DNA from 3 places in the Priestia sp. FSL H7-0729 genome. Region 1 is predicted to be linked to each of the others. Evidence: predicted binding sites of a transcription regulator. Region 1 holds the regulator's gene; each other region holds the start of a gene.

Region 1 (6,382 bases):
CTTGCAGTGATCGACTATGCTGAGATTCAGGCTTTTCCAAGTCTGGTGCCGCTCGCAGATCAGGAAGAGGTTCAAGGACGTGACGATCTGCTCATTGCACTTGCGGTGAAATTCGGAAAAACAAGATTGATTGACAATATAAGGTTGCAAAAATCGGAGGTACTGTCCCATGTTTAGAACACTCATGAAATCCAAAATTCACCGCGCTACGGTAACGGAAGCCAACTTGAACTATGTGGGTAGCATTACCATAGATGAAGACTTGATGGAAACATCCGACTTGATGGAAAACGAGAAAGTGCAAATTGTGAACAACAACAATGGTGCACGTCTGGAAACTTATGTGATTCCAGGACCGCGCGGAAGCGGGGTTATCTGTCTAAACGGCGCAGCTGCACGCCTGGTGCAACCTGGAGACAACGTCATTATCATTTCTTATGCCATGATGTCGCAAGAAGAGGCAAATACTCACAAACCAACCGTTGTATTTGTAGATGGACAGAATAAACCTGTACAAACCATGAAGCAGGAAGTCCACGCAACAATTATGTAATCGACTGGTAAGGAGAATGAAATCGGCCCTTGAAGCAAAAAATGAGTACAGGTCACTGCACTAATCCATTTTTTCAAGGGTGGGGATGCAACGATGTTCCAGCATGTTTTCGCAGAAATGAACGACATGTTAGATGAAATTATCAAGAGCTATCCTTCCGCTGAAGGCCTGAACAAACAAGAATTGCTGCAAAAGTGGAACTTGCTTAAGCGGATGAGTGACGGAATGCTGGATGAATGGCTGATGTTTGAAGAAAAGATGAGCCAGGTGAGGGAGCGGGAGATGGATAAGCCTGCTTCCCTTGAACCGGAACAGGAAGCTGTTACTGCTCTGCCTGAACTCCATCTGGAATGTTTCAGTCGAGGTCAGGGCTATTTCAAATTACAGATGTATTCGCAGGCGATCATGCAATTCTCCCGGGTTGTGACCGACCATCCGGAGAGTGCATTGACTCGTTTTTACCTGGCACTCGCATATCTGAATCTGGAACAAATGGCGGAAGCAGGGACACATTTGCAGCAGATCATGTACCTTAAGGGTTCACCTCGCTTGAAGGGGCTTGTATGTAATGCCCTAGGCTGTATTCAAGCAAAGCTTGCGAATCCGGAGGCTGCATGTTCACTTTTTGCACAGGCCCTTCAGTATGACCCGACATTGACCGAACCACTGTACAACATGGAAGCATGCAGGTTGAACAGGGGAAAATTGCAATATGCTAATCAGCTGACGACCCTTCATTAAGCGGGAATTCGGCGACAAAAAAACGGTGTTCCCTCCTTTGGCATAGCGGCGGGGACACCGCTTTTTTGTCAGTTAATTTTCAAATCCCCTTTTTTTTGCTATGCTGTAACATAGACTGAATGGAAGGGATCGTACATTGCAATGAAATTTGCCGTATTGGATTTCGAAACAACCGGCACGCAGTCCGACGGTGAGATTATACAGGCCGGACTTGCCATCATAGATCATGACAACAGCATAACTCAAATATATAGTTCTTATGTGAACCCTGGTGTCCCGATTCCCCCGTTTATTTCGGGGTTAACGGGTATTACCGATGAAGATGTGGCGGACGCTCCTTCACTCGAAGAGATGATGATGGAGATGGTTCCGCTACTTAACGATGTAGTGCTTGTTGGACACAACGTCGCTTTTGATTTTCACTTTTTGCAGAATGCTCTTGACCGTTGCGGTTATCTGCCGTTCACTGGCCGTATTCTGGATACTATTGATTTTCTGAAGATTACGTTCCCATCACTGGGTTCTTATCAACTCGGTTATGTGTCTTCTGAATTTGGATTTCAACATGATCGCCCTCATCAGGCAGACAGTGATGCACTGGCGACAGCCTATGTGCTGCTCAAGTGTCTGGATGAGTTAAAGGAACTACCGCTCATAACGATTCAGCGCCTCAGTGACCTGTTTGCACCAGAAGACAGTGACTTAGGCTGGTTCCTGGACGGGATGCGCAGTGAGAAGGAAGCAGAGCCGATCCAGGATCTCGATGGACACACCTATTATCGGCAGCTTGCTCTGAATGTAAGCGATTGGACTGATATTGGTGCACCACGTGATGAGCGGGAGGGCAATCCCCTCGAAGGTGTAACCTTCGAACAATTCATGGACCAGGTTCGGGAGAACCTGAAGGATACGCTGGATCACTACGAAGAGCGTGAAGCGCAAACTCAGATGTTCAGCAGTGTAAGGCAAGCCCTGGATGAAGAGAAACATCTCTTGATCGAAGCTGGAACGGGTACCGGTAAATCTCTGGGTTATCTGTTACCTGCTATTTACGAAAGTGTGAAGCAAGAACAGAAAGTCATGGTCAGCACGCATACGATCAATCTGCAGGAGCAATTGAGAGAGCGGGACATTCCAATGCTGACCCAAGTGGTTCCGTTTCCGTTTAAGGCTGCTGTATTCAAGGGACGTGGACATTACCTGTGCCTGCGCAAATTTGAACACAAAATCAATAAACGTGAATTTGCCACACCCAAAGAGGATTATTTCACAGCCGCTCAGATGATCGTTTGGCTTACACAGACCGAAACTGGAGATGATGAGGAGCTTAACCTTAGCGGACGCGGAGGCGACTTCTGGGAAACGGTACAGAGCGAATCCGAGTCATGTCTGGGAAGATCCTGCCCATGGTTCCGCAAATGTTTCTATCATCGCGCCAAACATGAGGCCGGGTTGTCTGATATCGTCATTACCAATCACTCCAAACTGTTTACGGATGTGAAAGCAGCGCATCAGCTGTTGCCAGCCTATGAGAGTCTTGTGATCGATGAGGCCCATCATCTCGAGGATGTAGCGGGTAAGCATCTTGGAATGCATATGAAATATTTCACGTTGGTTCATACCCTGACCCGTCTGTTTAAAGACAGTCGTAATGGACAACTGCCTATGCTTCGTTCGCAGTTATCCGGGCATGAGAATTCGGCGCAATGGGGCTCCATGGTGGATCAGATGTTCCCGCTGGCGGTTGAGGTTAAAGAACTGTGGGATCGAATGAGTGATGCCCTGTTCGGTCTGTTGCCTGAACGAAGTGATGCTTCACCAGGCGAGACAGGGCAATTTTCACTGCGTCTAAAGGCCTCTCAAAAACCTGCAAAATGGCAGGAGTTGCAGGATCTGGAGAATCAGATCTATGTAACTCTGGGTGATCTGGTTCGCAAAGGGGACAAATTGCTGCTTGAGGTGAAAGAGGATCAGGATGATTATCAATCAGATAGTCTGATCACGGACATTACAGGACTGCTGAAAGATCTGACCACATTGAAGGAGAATCTGCGTTTCTTCATGCGTATGGATGATGCGAAAACGGTGTACTGGATGGAAGCCAGCGGTCAGTTCCGCAGTAAATCGCTTCAACTGTATGCCGTACCTGTAGATGTCAGTGCACAACTTAAGGATTTGTTTTTTGATAAAAAGAAAAGCGTTGTGCTTACATCGGCTACACTCTCCGTGGATAAGTCATTCCAGTTCATGATTGAGCAGCTTGGCTTACAGGAAGCCTCTGAGAATAACCGGCTGTTAACGTCGATGCTACCGTCACCATTCAATTATCGCGATCAGGCGCTTCTCGTAATTCCGCGTGATTTCCCGAGTGTGAAGGGCAGTGTGGGTGATGCGCACTTTGTCAATATGCTGGTGCAGTCACTCGCAGAGACCGCAATTGCCACGCGTGGACGCATGATGGTTCTGTTTACTTCATACAAGATGCTGCGACAGGTCTATGATCCGCTGAAAGAGGCACTGTCTGGTAATGACATCTCGTTGTTGGGCCAAGGTGTGGACAGTGGAAGCCGCTCCAAGTTGACTCGCAGGTTCCAGGATGCCAAAGCTACGGTACTTCTGGGCACCAGCAGCTTCTGGGAGGGTGTAGATATCCCGGGAGAAGCACTGACCTGTCTCGCTATTGTGCGCCTGCCTTTCCAGCCGCCGAATCATCCTTTGGTGGAAGCCAAGAGTGAGTTGCTTCAGGAACAAAAGAAAAATCCGTTCATGAAACTGTCCGTGCCACAAGCGGTCATACGTTTCAAGCAAGGATTTGGCCGATTGGTGCGTACAGCGAAGGACAGAGGTATTGTCATTGTTTATGATACTCGGGTGATTGAAGCGTACTATGGTAAATTCTTTTTATATTCATTACCTGGTCCAAAAATGGAGCATATGCTCACGGAGCAGATGGTTCCACGAATTACCGAGTGGTTAGAAAAATCTGCTAATGAACAAGAATAATGGTTGTTTTTTTCGTTATATCATTGCATGACATGATCGATTGGCGTTAAACTTTATTAGATATTTCCGTATCCGATTAAAGCAGTTGCACGTAAGAACTTATAACCTAAATTACAAGGAGCATTCTGTATAAAATGTCACATCTATCTCTGAGTTTATACAGAATGCTCATCTTTTCATCTATTATTTTATTGTAGGCTTGGTAAGGGGGAGCAAAAATGAAATCGGATAAAATTTCGGAAGCGGTGGTACGACGTCTGCCTGTATACTTGCGCTATTTGAGCGAGTTACATCAGCGTGAGGTGGCTACTGTTTCTTCTCAAGAGCTTGGACAGCGGCTGGATCTGAATCCGGCCCAAATTCGAAAAGACCTGGCTTATTTCGGTGATTTTGGTCGTAAAGGGATCGGGTATGATGTTTCCTATTTGATCGAGAAGATTCGTCACATTCTCAAAATCGATCAGCAAATCAATGTAGCTCTGGTAGGCGCGGGTAACCTCGGACAGGCCTTGTCCAACTACAACGCATATCTGAAAGACAACATGAAGATTGTTGCTGTATTCGATGCATATGGACCGAAGATTGGTAGTCAAATCAACAGTTTGAAGGTAAAACCAATGAACGAATTAACGGAAGCGGTTAAAACGGATAACATCCGCATCGGGATTATTACCGTTCCGGATACGGAAGCCCAAAATGTAGCTGATCAGCTGATTGAATCCGGAATCGAAGCGATACTTAATTTTGCACCAACTATTCTAAAAACACCGCCGCACATCCGCATTCACCATGCTGACTTTACAACGGATCTGCTAAGTTTGGCCTATTACTTGGAGACTGGAAAGGACGACGAGCAAGATGACAACAAATAGATGGGTAATCCACAACGGCAAATTTGCCGTGAATGAAGGCGCAACTTGGAATGTAGTTCAAGGATACATGGTTGTCGAGAATGACAAGATTGTGCATATTGGTGAGACATTGCCGGATGGAGACGAGAATTGTACCAAAGTGGATGGAAAAGGATTGTTCTTCCTGCCGGGTCTGATCAATACGCATGGTCATGCAGCGATGTCATTGCTTAGAGGGCACGGAGATGATCTGGCGTTGCAAGTATGGTTGCAAGAAAAAATGTGGCCGATGGAAGCGAAAATGACTTCAGAAGACGTATACTGGGGAACTTCGCTATCTGTGCTTGAAATGTTGAAAGGTGGAACTACAGCTTTCCTGGACATGTATGATCACATGGATCAAGTTGCCAAAGTGGTGGAACAATCCGGCGTTAGAGCAGCACTGGCACGTGGTGTAATCGGGCTGTGTTCGGAAGAAGAGCAATTGCGGAAACTGGAGGAGTCGGCAGCGTTTGCACGTGAGTGGAATGGACAGGCAGATGGTCGCATCACAACCGTAATCTCACCACACGCACCATATACATGCCCTCCTGACTACATAGAGAAGCTTGTACAGGTCGCAAATGACCTTAACCTTCCTCTGCATACACATATGTCGGAAACGCTGCGTGAAGTGGAACAGAACGTTACAGACTATGGACTGCGTCCTGTGGCACATCTGGAGAAACTGGGCTTTTTCTCCCGTCCATCCCTGGTTGCACATGCGGTGCATCTGAATGATGAAGAGATTGAAATTTTGGCCCGCCATGATGTGGCTGTATCCCATAACCCGGGAAGTAACCTGAAACTTGCTTCCGGTGTTGCGCGGGTACCAGCACTGCTGAAAGCAGGAGTTACGGTGTCACTCGGAACAGACGGACCGGCAAGCAACAACAACTTGGATATGTTTGAGGAAATGAGATTGGCTGCATTGATCCACAAAGGTGTGTCTGGTGACCCGACGGCCGTGCCAGCGGGCGAAGCGTTACTACTCGGAACTTCATATGGTGCTAAATCCATCTTCCTGAACAACACCGGAGCGCTTCAGGTAGGCATGAAGGCTGATTTCATCGCCCTGGACATTGAACAGGCACACTTCTACCCACATACAGACCTGATCTCACATACGATCTATTCGGCCTCTGCCAAAGATGTGGAGCACGTATGGGTGGACGGTAAACAAGTGGTTAAACAT
Region 2 (6,382 bases), on a different contig from region 1:
AAGCGGGTTACATTTGAAGATGTTGCGGGTGCTGACGAAGAGAAACAGGAACTTGTTGAGGTTGTAGACTTCCTCAAGGACCCTCGTAAATTCGCAGCAGTAGGTGCACGGATTCCTAAGGGCGTATTGCTCGTAGGTCCTCCAGGTACTGGTAAAACGTTGCTCGCTCGTGCCGTTGCCGGTGAAGCGGGTGTACCATTCTTCAGTATTTCAGGTTCCGACTTCGTTGAAATGTTTGTCGGTGTCGGTGCATCACGTGTACGTGATTTGTTTGAAAATGCGAAGAAAAATGCGCCATGTATCATCTTTATCGATGAGATTGATGCTGTAGGACGTCAGCGTGGTGCTGGTCTTGGTGGTGGTCACGATGAGCGTGAGCAAACACTCAACCAGTTGCTCGTTGAGATGGACGGTTTTGGAGCGAACGAAGGTATTATCATCGTAGCTGCAACGAACCGTGCAGATATTTTGGACCCTGCCTTGCTGCGTCCAGGACGTTTTGACCGTCAAATTACGGTTGACCGCCCTGATGTAAGAGGTCGTGAAGCTGTCCTGAAAGTACATTCCCGTAATAAACCATTGACCAAAGATGTGAAGATGGATATTATCGCGAAGCGTACAACAGGTTTCTCTGGTGCTGATTTGGAGAATCTCTTGAACGAAGCGGCATTGCTGGCAGCACGTCGTAATCGTAAAGATATTTCCATGAAAGAAGTTGACGAAGCGATTGACCGCGTCATCGTTGGTACGGAGAAGAAAAGCCGTGTCATCAGTGATCGTGAGAAACGAATCGTTGCTTATCACGAAGCAGGCCATACCATTGTAGGATACTTCCTGGAACATGCTGATATGGTACATAAAGTGACCATTATCCCGCGTGGACGTGCGGGTGGATATGTAATCATGTTGCCAAAAGAAGACCGTATGCTGGTTACCAAGCAGGAACTGTTGGATAAAGTAACCGGACTTCTCGGAGGTCGTGTAGCTGAAGAATTGTTCATCGGAGAGATTGGTACTGGTGCATACAGTGACTTCCAGCAAGCGACAGGTATTGTTCGCAGCATGGTTATGGAATACGGTATGAGTGAGAAATTGGGACCTATGCAATTCGGAAGTTCACAAGGACAGGTATTCCTTGGTCGGGATATCGGTCATGAACAGAATTACTCGGATTCCATTGCGTATGAGATTGATCAGGAAATGCAACGCTTTATCAATGAATGTTACGAGAAATGTAAAGACTTGCTTGTTAAACATTCAAAAGAGATGCATCTGATTGCTCAAACTTTGCTTGAGGTAGAGACTTTGGAAATGGATCAGATCAAGCAATTGATCGAAACAGGTTCCTTAACTCCAAAAGCAGAGAACAACGACAATGATGGTGAAGGCACACCAACTGAAGGCGGAGAGCCAATCATCGATAACATCGGTGATGTGCGTGTCCGTATTCAAGGTAAAGATGAAACGCCTGAGCCACCAGCCGGAGACATTCCAAACGAAGCTCCGAATCTGGAAAAAGGTAATAACAATAACCCGGATGACGGCGGAACGAAGCCAACGTCTTAAATGCATAATACATCTGGCTATACCAGCAGGTGAAATCAGGAGAGCCCACGGGCTCTCTTTTTTTGTCCTTTATTTTAAAAGAGGATAGATAAAGATAAACGGGAGTTAGATGGCGAACCAGTTAGCAAACGGGTGGTTACAGCGTTGTACTGAGCCTTTTTCATTTATTGACAGAGTCGTGAACGTTGTGTAAATTAGTTGTTAAACCGCTTGTGATTCGTTTCTCAAGCGATGTTAACGACTTAGGATAGCCCTACGAAACAGCGCATGACGCTGTCCCGATAAAGGAGAGGATCACTGGTGGAAGCTCTGGCTTTAGAGCGCAAGGCTGAGATGAACCGTGAGCTGCGTGAGCGGCTGATGGAATTGAAGAAGGAACGTAATGCCATTATTCTTGCTCATTATTACCAACGTGACGAGGTACAGGAGGTTGCTGACTTCCGTGGAGATTCGTTTCTGTTAGCCCAGAAGGCAGCACAAACCGATGCGGATGTGATCGTTTTCTGTGGTGTTCATTTTATGGGTGAAAGCGCTAAAATTTTGGCACCAAATAAAACAGTTATTATCCCGGATGAGCGTGCGGGCTGCCCAATGGCCGATATGGTGAATGTGGATGGACTACGCAAATTAAAAGCACAACACCCTAATGCCAAGGTGGTTACTTATATCAATTCCTCGGCTGAGATCAAGGCAGAGACTGACATCTGTTGTACTTCAGCGAATGCGGTTCGGGTTATTCAATCGGTGGATTCTGACGAAATTATCTGGGTTCCGGATAAAAACCTTGGACATTATGTGCAGCAGCATACAGACAAGAAAATGATTATCTGGGAAGGTTACTGCAACACGCATGATATGCTCACAGTCAAAGATGTGGTGGAGATGAGAGCCAAGCATCCAAATGCGGAGTTTGTTGTCCATCCAGAGTGCCGTCCTGAGGTTGTAGAGATGGGTGATTTCGTAGGAAGTACAACAGCCATTCTGGAGTATTGCAAAAATTCATCAGCGAAGGAATTTATCGTAGGTACCGAAGATGGTACAGGATATCAGCTTCGTCTGGATAGTCCGGATAAACAGTTCCATTTTGCTACCAAGTTCCTCGTATGTCCCAACATGAAAGTGAATAACTTGAAGAAACTGGTGAAATGCCTGGAAACGATGAAGCCGCAGATCTACGTGCCACCGGCTGTTGCCGACAAAGCCAGAGAATCACTAGAGCGCATGTTGTTGGTAAAATAGGATGCGCTACTCTTGCTCCAAGACAGGTGAATAACATGATACCGCAATATTTAGTTGATTTCGATCTGTCTGCGCTACCCATGGTAGAGACGGATGTACTGGTTATAGGCTCAGGGATTGCTGGTTTGTTTACTGCCATTAAGGCAAGTGAGCAACAACGTGTATTAATGATCACGAAGAAGTCATTACTTGAAAGTAACACCAGATATGCGCAGGGAGGAATCGCTGCGGTTATTGCTGAGGATGATTCACCTGCGTACCACTTGCAGGACACACTTGTTGCAGGAGCGGGCTTATGCCGCTCCGAGGCGGTAGAGGTATTGGTGAATGAGGGTCCGGACGGAGTGAAGGAACTGATTCGTCTGGGTACTTTGTTTGATCTGGAGAACGGCGAGTTGGCATTGACGCAGGAAGGTGCGCATAGCCACCGCCGTATTTTGCATGCCAACGGGGATGCCACGGGATATGAGATTGTACGTGCACTTGCTGTCGAAGTGAATGAGCATCCAGGGATTGAAGTATGGGATGAGCATTTTGTTGTTGACCTGATTACAGAGCGAGGGGAATGCATTGGCGCACTGGTTCAGAAGGATGATGGATCGCAAGTGTTCGTTAAGGCACAGGCAACAGTTCTTTGTTCTGGTGGGGCAGGACAACTATACCGATACACAACGAACCCCGACGTAGCTACTGCCGATGGTGTAGCGATGGCCTACCGGGCTGGTGCCATCGTGCGTGACATGGAATTCATCCAATTTCATCCCACCTCTCTTTGTTACCCGGGGGCCCCGCGTTTCCTTGTGTCAGAAGCCGTACGCGGCGAAGGAGCATATCTGCGCAATGTGAAGGGCGAACGCTTCATGGATCGATATCATGCCCAGCTTGAACTGGCCCCACGCGATATCGTGGCGCGAGCGATTGTTAGTGAGATGGAGTCCACCAACAGTACCTTTGTGTATTTGGACATTACGCATGAACAGCCAGAGATGATCAAGCATCGGTTCCCTACCATATATGAGACTTGTATGCGTTATGGATTGGACATGACAACGGACTGGATTCCCGTTGCACCTGCTGCCCATTACATGATGGGTGGCGTAAAAACGGATTTAAGTGGAGAGAGCAGCATCTCCCGATTATTTGCTTGTGGTGAGGTGTCTTCTACAGGAGTGCATGGAGCCAACCGCCTTGCAAGCAACTCTTTATCAGAAGCGATTGTATTTGGGAGGAGAATTGTTGATCGTATTCAATCTCTTCCTCCGCTTGGTTCATTACAAGTAAGAGCGGGTGCACCTTCATCTGCGGTCATGAATAGCAAGATCAACAAGATCATGGAAGAGCAGAAGCCGGTATCCGAAAGACGCTTACGATTACAGAAAATGATGGTTCGTCAGGTAGGCTTACGCCGGAATGGTGAGGACCTGCAGAAGGCCATGGGCAAACTGCAACAGGAATTACAATATTTTGATCAGACACTCACGCATAAGGAAGAGCTGGAGTATGCCAATCTGCTGACCTGTGCCTGGTTAGTTACCAGCGGCGCATTACACCGCGAGGAGAGTCGTGGGGCTCACTATCGTGAAGATTTCCCGGCACGTGATGATATCGTGTGGCAGAAGCATAGTCTGCAGCAACGAGAACAAGCCATTGTGGAGGAATTGATGTCATGATACTGAACGGATATAATGAAGGGCTTATCGAATCAATCAAGAACTGGCTTCGTGAAGATGTTGGTGCAGGTGACGTTACAACGAGTGTGACGATCCCGGCAGGGAACCAATCCAAGGCCATTATACACGCCAAAGACAATGGGATTATTGCAGGCATGACTGTGGCTGAACTTGTATTTCAGGTCGTTGATCCTGATCTTGTATTTACACCGAAGGTAACAGACGGCGACAAGGTTACCCATGGCACGATTTTGGCGGAGGTAGAGGGAAGTACACATTCACTGCTTACGGGGGAACGACTGGCACTTAATTTGCTGCAACGTATGTCCGGAATAGCTACGCGTACGCGTGCCTACGTGGATGTGTTAGATGGTCTTGAGACCAGATTGGTGGATACGCGTAAGACAACGCCGGGTCACCGATTACTTGAGAAATACGCAGTGCGCGTGGGTGGCGGAGCGAATCATCGATTTGGACTGTACGATGCTGTTATGATTAAGGATAATCATATCAAGGGTGCAGGCGGAATTACCGAGGCGGTACAGCGTGCTCGAACCGTTATTCCACATACGATGACCATTGAAGTGGAGACTGAAAATCTGGAGCAGGTGAGAGAAGCCTTGCAAGCCGGGGCAGATATCATTATGCTGGATAACATGCATCCAGAGCGGATGCGTGAAGCGGTTGAGCTTATTCGTGAACAGGCCCCTCATGTGAAGGTTGAAGCATCCGGTAACGTATCGCTCCAGACCATTCGTGGTATTGCAGAGAGTGGTGTGGATGTAATTTCGGTTGGCAGGTTAACCTATTCCTTTGAGAGCCTGGATATCAGCCTGGATTTAAATGAAAAGAAAGAGGGGTGAACCCCTTTGATTCTAGTTGTAGACGTGGGGAACAGCAATATGGTGCTCGGCGTATATCATGGCCGGGAATTGCTGCACCACTTTCGTCTGAGTACATCCCGTCAGTCAACAGTGGATGAATACGGCGTATTGATTTATAATTTATTTCATATGTCCGGCATCAGGGCAAGTGACATCGAAGGTGTCATCATCTCATCTGTGGTGCCGCCACTGGTGAATGTCATTGAAGCGATGTGTGAGAAATATGTGGGCAAAAAAGCTTTGCTCGTCGGGCCTGGCATCAAAACCGGCTTGAACCTGCGATACGAGAACCCTCGTGAAGTGGGTGCAGATCGTATTGTGAATGCAGTGGCAGCCGTCGAGAAGTATGGCGGCCCTCTCGTCGTGGTCGATTTCGGTACTGCAACGACCTTTGACTGTATTGACGAGAAAGGTCACTACCTGGGGGGAGCTATTGTACCTGGTATTCAAATTGCCACTGAAGCGCTCTATGAGCGGGCTTCCAAGCTGCCTCGTATAGAGCTGGAGAAACCCAAAAAGGTCATTGGCCGTAATACTATTCATGCCATGCAAGCAGGTATTATATTTGGCTATGCAGGGCAGGTAGACGGTATTGTAGAACGCATTCGCGAGGAGATGGGTGCGAAGCCTAGAGTTATCGCGACGGGTGGTCTCGCTACACTTATCGCAGAAGAAACCCGTAGTATAGAGGAAGTTGATCCGCTGCTTACGCTTGAAGGGCTGCGTATTATATATGAGCGGAACCGGGAAAGGTGAGCATAGAGACGGCGGCATACAGCGGGCTGAGGTTACAGCTTAAGTGTTGTGCCGTTTTTTCTGTTTTACGACTATTATGGCGATACGCCAAAGGAGGCTGAATGACTTGGAAAACAACAACAAGCATGACCGGTTAATTCGTGGTACAGCAATGAATGGAAAGGTAAGAGCCTTTGCTGTCCAGACTACAGAACTGGTTGAGGAACTACGCAGAAGACATGATACGTTTCCCACGGCTACAGCTGCCATGGGGCGTACGGTTACAAC
Region 3 (6,382 bases), on a different contig from region 1:
ACGAATTTGGTGTAACCTCTAAAAAGACGGCAATCGGGGCTCCCCTCTCGGGGAACCCTGATCTTCTTGCCGTAAGGCACTCTCTTCGTTCTAATTCATTATTCAAACTTGCCGTAGAATGCGTTGCGGTACACATCAGCCAGTTCAGTTACCAGCGGCAACTTCGGATTGGCGGTTGTACATTGGTCTTCGAAGGCACGGTCTGCCAGATAATCTACATGTGCTTCAAAGTCTTTGGCATCAAATCCGATTTCCTGGAACGATTCTTCAATGCCCAAAGTTTTGTTCAGTTTGCGAATGGCATTGATCAGACTGGTTACGCCTTCTTCTGTCGTACGTGCAGGCAACCCTAGAATCCGGGCAATTTCGGCATACCGCTCATCCGCTACAAAGTGCGAATATTTCGGGAACGATGCAAATTTGGTCGGTTTTTTCGCGTTGTAACGAATAACGTGCGGCATCAGAATTGCATTGGTACGTCCGTGTGCAGTATGATACTGACCGCCCCATTTATGCGCCAAGCTGTGGTTAATGCCCAGGAATGCGTTGGCAAACGCCATACCGGCAATTGTGGAAGCATTATGCATTTTCTCACGAGCCAGTTTATCTCCTTGCAGTGCAGATTGCTCCAGGTATTGGAACACCAGTTGAATGGCTTTGATCGCAAGTCCATCCGTGTAATCATTCGCCATGACAGACACATAAGCTTCAATTGCATGCGTCAGTACGTCCATACCTGTATCTGCAACGGCTGTTCTAGGCAGGGAGTATACGAACTCCGGATCGACAATTGCTACGTCTGGTGTCAGCTCATAGTCGGCCAATGGATATTTGGTGTTACCTTGATTTTTATCTGTGATAACCGCGAACGATGTCACTTCAGAACCTGTACCGGATGTGGTTGGAATCGCTACAAATTTCGCTTTTACGCCGAGACGTGGATATTTGTAGATCCGTTTGCGGATATCCATGAATTTTTGTTTCAGATCGTTGAAGTCCGTGTCCGGATATTCATAGAACAACCACATGGCTTTCGCAGCATCCATTGGTGATCCGCCGCCGAGTGCGATAATGCAGTCTGGCTGGAAGCGGCGCATCATTTCGGTTCCGCGATCTACCGTTGTTGTGGACGGATCTGGCTCTACATCGGAGAACACTTCGATCGCTACTGGCATTTGGCGTTGACGCAGATAGTGTTCTACCTTTTCAACATATCCAAGCTTCACCATCATGGCATCGGTAATAATCGCCACACGTGTGATGTCAGGCATTTTGGCAAGATACTGTGTTGCCCCTTTTTCGAAGTAGACTTTGTTCGGCACTTTGAACCATTGCATATTCACGGTACGGCGAGCCACCCTTTTCACATTGATTAAGTTCACAGCGGTTACGTTGGAAGAAGTCGAGTTACGTCCGTATGATCCGCATCCCAGTGTCAATGACGGCATGTTTGTGTTGTAGATATCCCCGATGGCACCATGTGTGGATGGTGAGTTCACAATGATCCGTCCAGTTTGCAGACGATCTGCGAATTTGCCGATCACTTCTTCGTTTGTTGAGTGGATAACCGAGGAGTGACCCATACCGCCAAAAGCAACCACTTCTGCTGCACGTTCAATTCCCTCTGCTGCCGTTTTGACTTTGTAACAAGCCAGTACCGGACTTAATTTCTCAGCCGACAATGGGAATTTCGTACCTACCCCTTCAATCTCGGCCACGAGAATTTTGGTGCCTGCCGGAACTTCAATACCGCACAACTTCGCAATGCTCACTGCAGATTGACCAACAATTGCCGGATTCACCGCACATTTCTCGGCGTTAATTGCTCCTGCTGTCAATTTTGCTGCTTCATCTTTGTTAACAAAGTAACAGCCATTTGCGATCATTTTTTTCTTCACTTGATCAAAGATCGGTTCTTCAATGATGACCGCTTGCTCGGAAGCACAGATCATACCGTTGTCGAAGGATTTCGACAAGATCAGATCCGTCACTGCCTGATTGATATCCGCGCTTTTCTCGATAAAGCAAGGTACGTTACCCGGTCCTACGCCCAGTGCAGGTTTACCGCAGCTGTACGCTGCACGTACCATGCCGGATCCGCCGGTTGCCAGAATGAGAGCCACATCATTGTGATTCATCAGTTCGTTCGTACGATCCATGGAAGGTTCATCAATCCACTGGATACAATCCTCTGGAGCACCATGCTTCACCGCTGCATCACGCAGGATTTTGGCAGCTTCCCGGCTACAATTCTGTGCAGATGGGTGGAAACCAAAGATAATCGGGTTACGCGTCTTAATGGAGATCAGTGCTTTAAACATCGTCGTTGATGTTGGATTCGTGACGGGTGTAATTCCCATAATAATACCAACCGGCTCCGCAATTTTCTGGAAGCTTTCATACTCGTTATCTTCAATCACACCTACAGTTTTGTCGTACTTGATGCTGTGGTACACATATTCTGTTGCAAATATATTTTTAGTGATTTTATCCTCATATACTCCGCGGCCTGTTTCTTCTACGGCCATCTTGGCGAGCATCATGTGTTTATCCAGACCCGCAAGCGCCATTGCTTGCACAATTCGGTCAATCTGCTTCTGATCCATCTTCATGAATGCTGCGTGTGCCTTATTCGCTTTGTCGATTAACGTTTGAATATACTGACCTGCTGTCGGTTCTTTTGCTGGGGCGACTTCGTTCTTTACAGCCATCTCCCTCATCCTCCTAAAGGTTCGTATTGGTTTGTCTCTCTTCTTTACATTCACATCGTAACATGCCACTAAACTTAATTATGTGATTTTTTTCACAAAGTATAACAAATTTAATTTAAGTTTTGTAGTGTCCTTCATCCAACCATTTTCACTTCCTATTTAAAATATAGGGCTGTAAAAATCATCCTCTCCACTAAAAGTGAATTTTATCACAATGTTTGAAATTTCGTCATTTTTGCCCCCTTTCCTTCCCCCTCAAACGGTAAGATTAGGTATATACTGAACTTAAAAATTGAACCACCGCAATTTGTACCGTCCTTCTTCCCGGCCGAGATGACCCTGATCAGGACGGCAACGGTTTGCGGCAAACCTCGGGGGCTACTGTAAACTACAGGAATCCGACCGACGGACACAAAGGGGAGATAGACTTATGATAGAACTAACGACTGTACTGGAAAAACGCGGCAATACCAACTGTTTCTCGGAAGCGAATTTCAACCATCTGCTGGTTACCATGAAAGATAGAACTTATCCCGAAGGTACACATCTGTACTGGGAAGGGGACGTCTCTGACAAACTTTATTATATGAAACGGGGCCGTGCCCAGATCACCAAATCCACGGATGAAGGCAAGGAATTAATCATGTACATGTATCAGTCCGGTGATATGATTGGTCAGGCTGATCCCTTCTTCGGCTCTAAACATACCTTCTCAGCGGAAGTACTGGAAGACAGTGAGATCGGTGTACTGGAGCATAAGGACCTGGAGATGCTAATCTGCCAGCATTGTGACTTCGCAATCGACTTTATGAAATGGATGGGCATCCACCACCGGTTGACACAGACGAAGTTCCGGGATCTAATGTTATATGGCAAACCAGGTGCGCTCTGCTCCACCCTCATTCGATTGTCGAATTCGTATGGTGAACCTCATGGAGAGCATGTCATTATTCACAAAAAAATTACCCACACCGACCTGTCCAATATGATTGGAGCTACCCGTGAAAGTGTAAACCGCATGTTGAGCGATCTGCGCAAGAAAGATGCGATTGAATATGACAACGGCATGATCGTCATCAAAGATCTGAAGATGCTGCAAGGGATCTGTCACTGTGAACTTTGCCCGAACGAGATCTGTCGTATTTAATAAATGACTATGCTAATCGAATGTTGCTCATATATTTTAATGCAAAAAAGCCCAGTTCTCTAAGTAGAGATTGGGCTTCTTCGTATACTTAGGATGCATTGGTTAATTCAAGCTTCACCGCATCACGTGGATTCAATTTCATGTCCAAACCATTTTCCATTAATTCTTTGTCATTCACCATGATAACCCACCGCTCATTCATGCGAGGTGTGACATTCTCGACCGCAACGACGAATTTGTTATTCTCCGACATTCTTACAATCCCGCTGGACTTCAACACATCGCGAACGGTGCACTCTTGAACGTAGACTCCGGCATATTGACGATTGAGAGTTGGCATAATGTTTCCACCGCTAACCTTGAGTAATGTTGTCTGATATGCAACGCCATCTCCCCCACTGTCAGCGGCTTTCACGTAAATGATCACTTCATCTTTGGCATGAAGCTCCATGTTCCAATCTTCCTGTTCAATATCCTTGCCATTTAATTTGACAGCCCAGCTAAGCGAAGAATCCAGAGACACTTCACCAACGGATTGAATCCGTTTTCCATCTGCCGTAAAATCAACCAGTCCGCTATTAAGTAATGCTTTTTTAAGTGTCAAACCCTCACTAAAATCTCGCTTAATGGACTTTGTTGCATCAGGCAAAAACGTACTGCCATCTACAGCCACTGTAATCGTATTCGCTGTGTCTGTCTCTTTGACAATTGGCTGCTCAGAAGGCTGCGTCTCACTACAACCAGCCAGGATCACCAGTAGGAGCAAACATACACCTATGTAACCGGGGATTTTCTTCATCATGTAGGTAACACCACCCTGCGTAAAATCATTCACCCTGTTGTCCATAACCTCTATTATGGCACAACACTCAACAAAAAAAAGTGTCAAAGCCGTTACTTTTATGGTGCCCCCTCCAAATCGGGCTTGTACAAGAAAGAGAGCCCGCATACAGGCTCTCCTATCATAATCAATTTTCAGATCTCATTGGTTGCTGTTATTGGACACAAGCCTGCATGTATGTTCGTCCTCCATCACCATCTTTCAGATAGGGATTAAGCCCGAAGAACTGCTCCTCAGATACATATACACCTGTCAGCAATCGCCCTTCAAGCAATCCACCGTCCACCTGCACGCAACATGAAGGTGCGTCGACATACTCCTGATACAACGGAATCTGCCCATATTGTTGATGGACCTTGAATACCTTCCCCTGCTCATGCAAAGGCCGTTCCGAGAAATAGGTAGGTACAATATAACGGGCAATAACATCCAGTTCCTGCACGCTGTAAAAGGGTTCATCACCAAGCCATGGCGCAAACATTCGAATTTTCTCATATTGGGACCAGACAACCGCCTGAATCAGCATCTCTGCCTGAGCCAACCGGCCTACTCCCACATCCAGAACCAACTGCTTACTCTGGATTGTTTGTTCCACCTGAGACAACGTTGGATCAGGTTGGCTCAATTCACATCCGATACACTTCCAGCCCCTGGACGTTTGAATCCATTTTTGCAGCACCGCCGGAGCTAGTTTCGGACCATCGCTGTTCACAGAATGCGTATTCACTTCGGCTAGATCATCCTTAACCGATTGGGAATATGCTGTGCGCTTAAATAACTCTGCAGCTTTTTTGTAAATTAGATGGACCTGAATGGATGCGCTCTCAAGTTCTGCAATATCTTTTTTGCCGTAGCGTACTTCACGGGATAAGCTTTCTTCTCTCATGACAAGTGGGCCTCCTTCGCTCCGGCCGTCTGTGGCCATTTTCTATAGATTATACTACAACTCATGACAACATGTGCAACGCCCAAGAGAAAAACGCCGATCCACCTATTACTTAAGACAAAAACCCCTGATTTCCACAGAAATCAGGAGTCTATGTCATTCATGCAACAAAAGTGGGTGATATTGCTTATACGTTAGTCAACCCACTGCTCAGCCCAGTCTTGAATTTGATTCATGACAGGCTGTAGCGCTCTACCTTTCTCCGTCAGTTCATATTCAATACGAACTGGCGTCTCAGGATAGACGTGACGAACCAGAATACCTTCACTCTCCAGATCTTTCATCCGTTCGGATAACATCTTATCACTCATGGATGGAATCAGATTGGAGATATCCTTGAATCGCTTCGAACCACTCATCAACGTTTGAATAATTAAACCATTCCAGCGCTTGCCCAAAAAAGAAAACGCCGTCTCAAAACGCGGACACATCCGCAAGTCTTGACCTTCCACATTAATCACCTCTTTAGAGATCACTCAACTTACATTTTGTTAGTATATTTCATAATAACATATTTAAGCGTTAAAGAAAACGTCTGCCCCTAAAAAGTTTAAATTTTAGAAGCATAACTTGTTACATCCCAGTATACCTTACAACCTGCCATGCAACCATGGGAAATATCGTATAACTTCCCCATACGACTATCTTACCCAAAAAGAACCCAACTGCCACAGTCATTATTGACTCGGAGAAGGGTTCTTTTGAATAAAACTTATAATTTCCATTTCACCATGGAG

Evidence for each region. The regulator Rex, encoded in region 1, represses fermentation and respiration genes when NADH is low (regulators of the CRP and FNR family bind a similar motif). The targets are predictions, from matches to a motif close to TTGTGAAATATTTCACAA.
Region 2: nadA (quinolinate synthase NadA) is a predicted target of Rex. The motif match lies at 1,777-1,794, and genes of this name have one in related genera.
Region 3: adhE (bifunctional acetaldehyde-CoA/alcohol dehydrogenase) is a predicted target of Rex. The motif match lies at 2,792-2,809, and genes of this name have one in related genera.

The regions. Positions count from the first base shown of each region.
Region 1 covers NZ_JBBOTQ010000017.1:63,913-70,294, forward strand. The annotation lists gene panC (pantoate--beta-alanine ligase) at 1-177, shown strand, start outside; gene panD (aspartate 1-decarboxylase) at 170-553, shown strand; gene MHH93_RS25270 (tetratricopeptide repeat protein) at 647-1,294, shown strand; gene dinG (ATP-dependent DNA helicase DinG) at 1,436-4,297, shown strand; gene MHH93_RS25280 (redox-sensing transcriptional repressor Rex) at 4,516-5,169, shown strand; gene MHH93_RS25285 (amidohydrolase) at 5,156-6,382, shown strand, end outside.
Region 2 covers NZ_JBBOTQ010000026.1:12,132-18,513, forward strand. The annotation lists gene ftsH (ATP-dependent zinc metalloprotease FtsH) at 1-1,566, shown strand, start outside; gene nadA (quinolinate synthase NadA) at 1,867-2,805, shown strand; gene nadB (L-aspartate oxidase) at 2,841-4,475, shown strand; gene nadC (carboxylating nicotinate-nucleotide diphosphorylase) at 4,472-5,338, shown strand; gene MHH93_RS27695 (type III pantothenate kinase) at 5,345-6,115, shown strand; gene hslO (Hsp33 family molecular chaperone HslO) at 6,192-6,382, shown strand, end outside.
Region 3 covers NZ_JBBOTQ010000004.1:297,840-304,221, reverse strand. The annotation lists gene adhE (bifunctional acetaldehyde-CoA/alcohol dehydrogenase) at 99-2,711, opposite strand; gene MHH93_RS12505 (Crp/Fnr family transcriptional regulator) at 3,142-3,858, shown strand; gene MHH93_RS12500 (hypothetical protein) at 3,947-4,660, opposite strand; gene MHH93_RS12495 (hypothetical protein) at 4,854-5,585, opposite strand; gene MHH93_RS12490 (winged helix-turn-helix transcriptional regulator) at 5,780-6,076, opposite strand.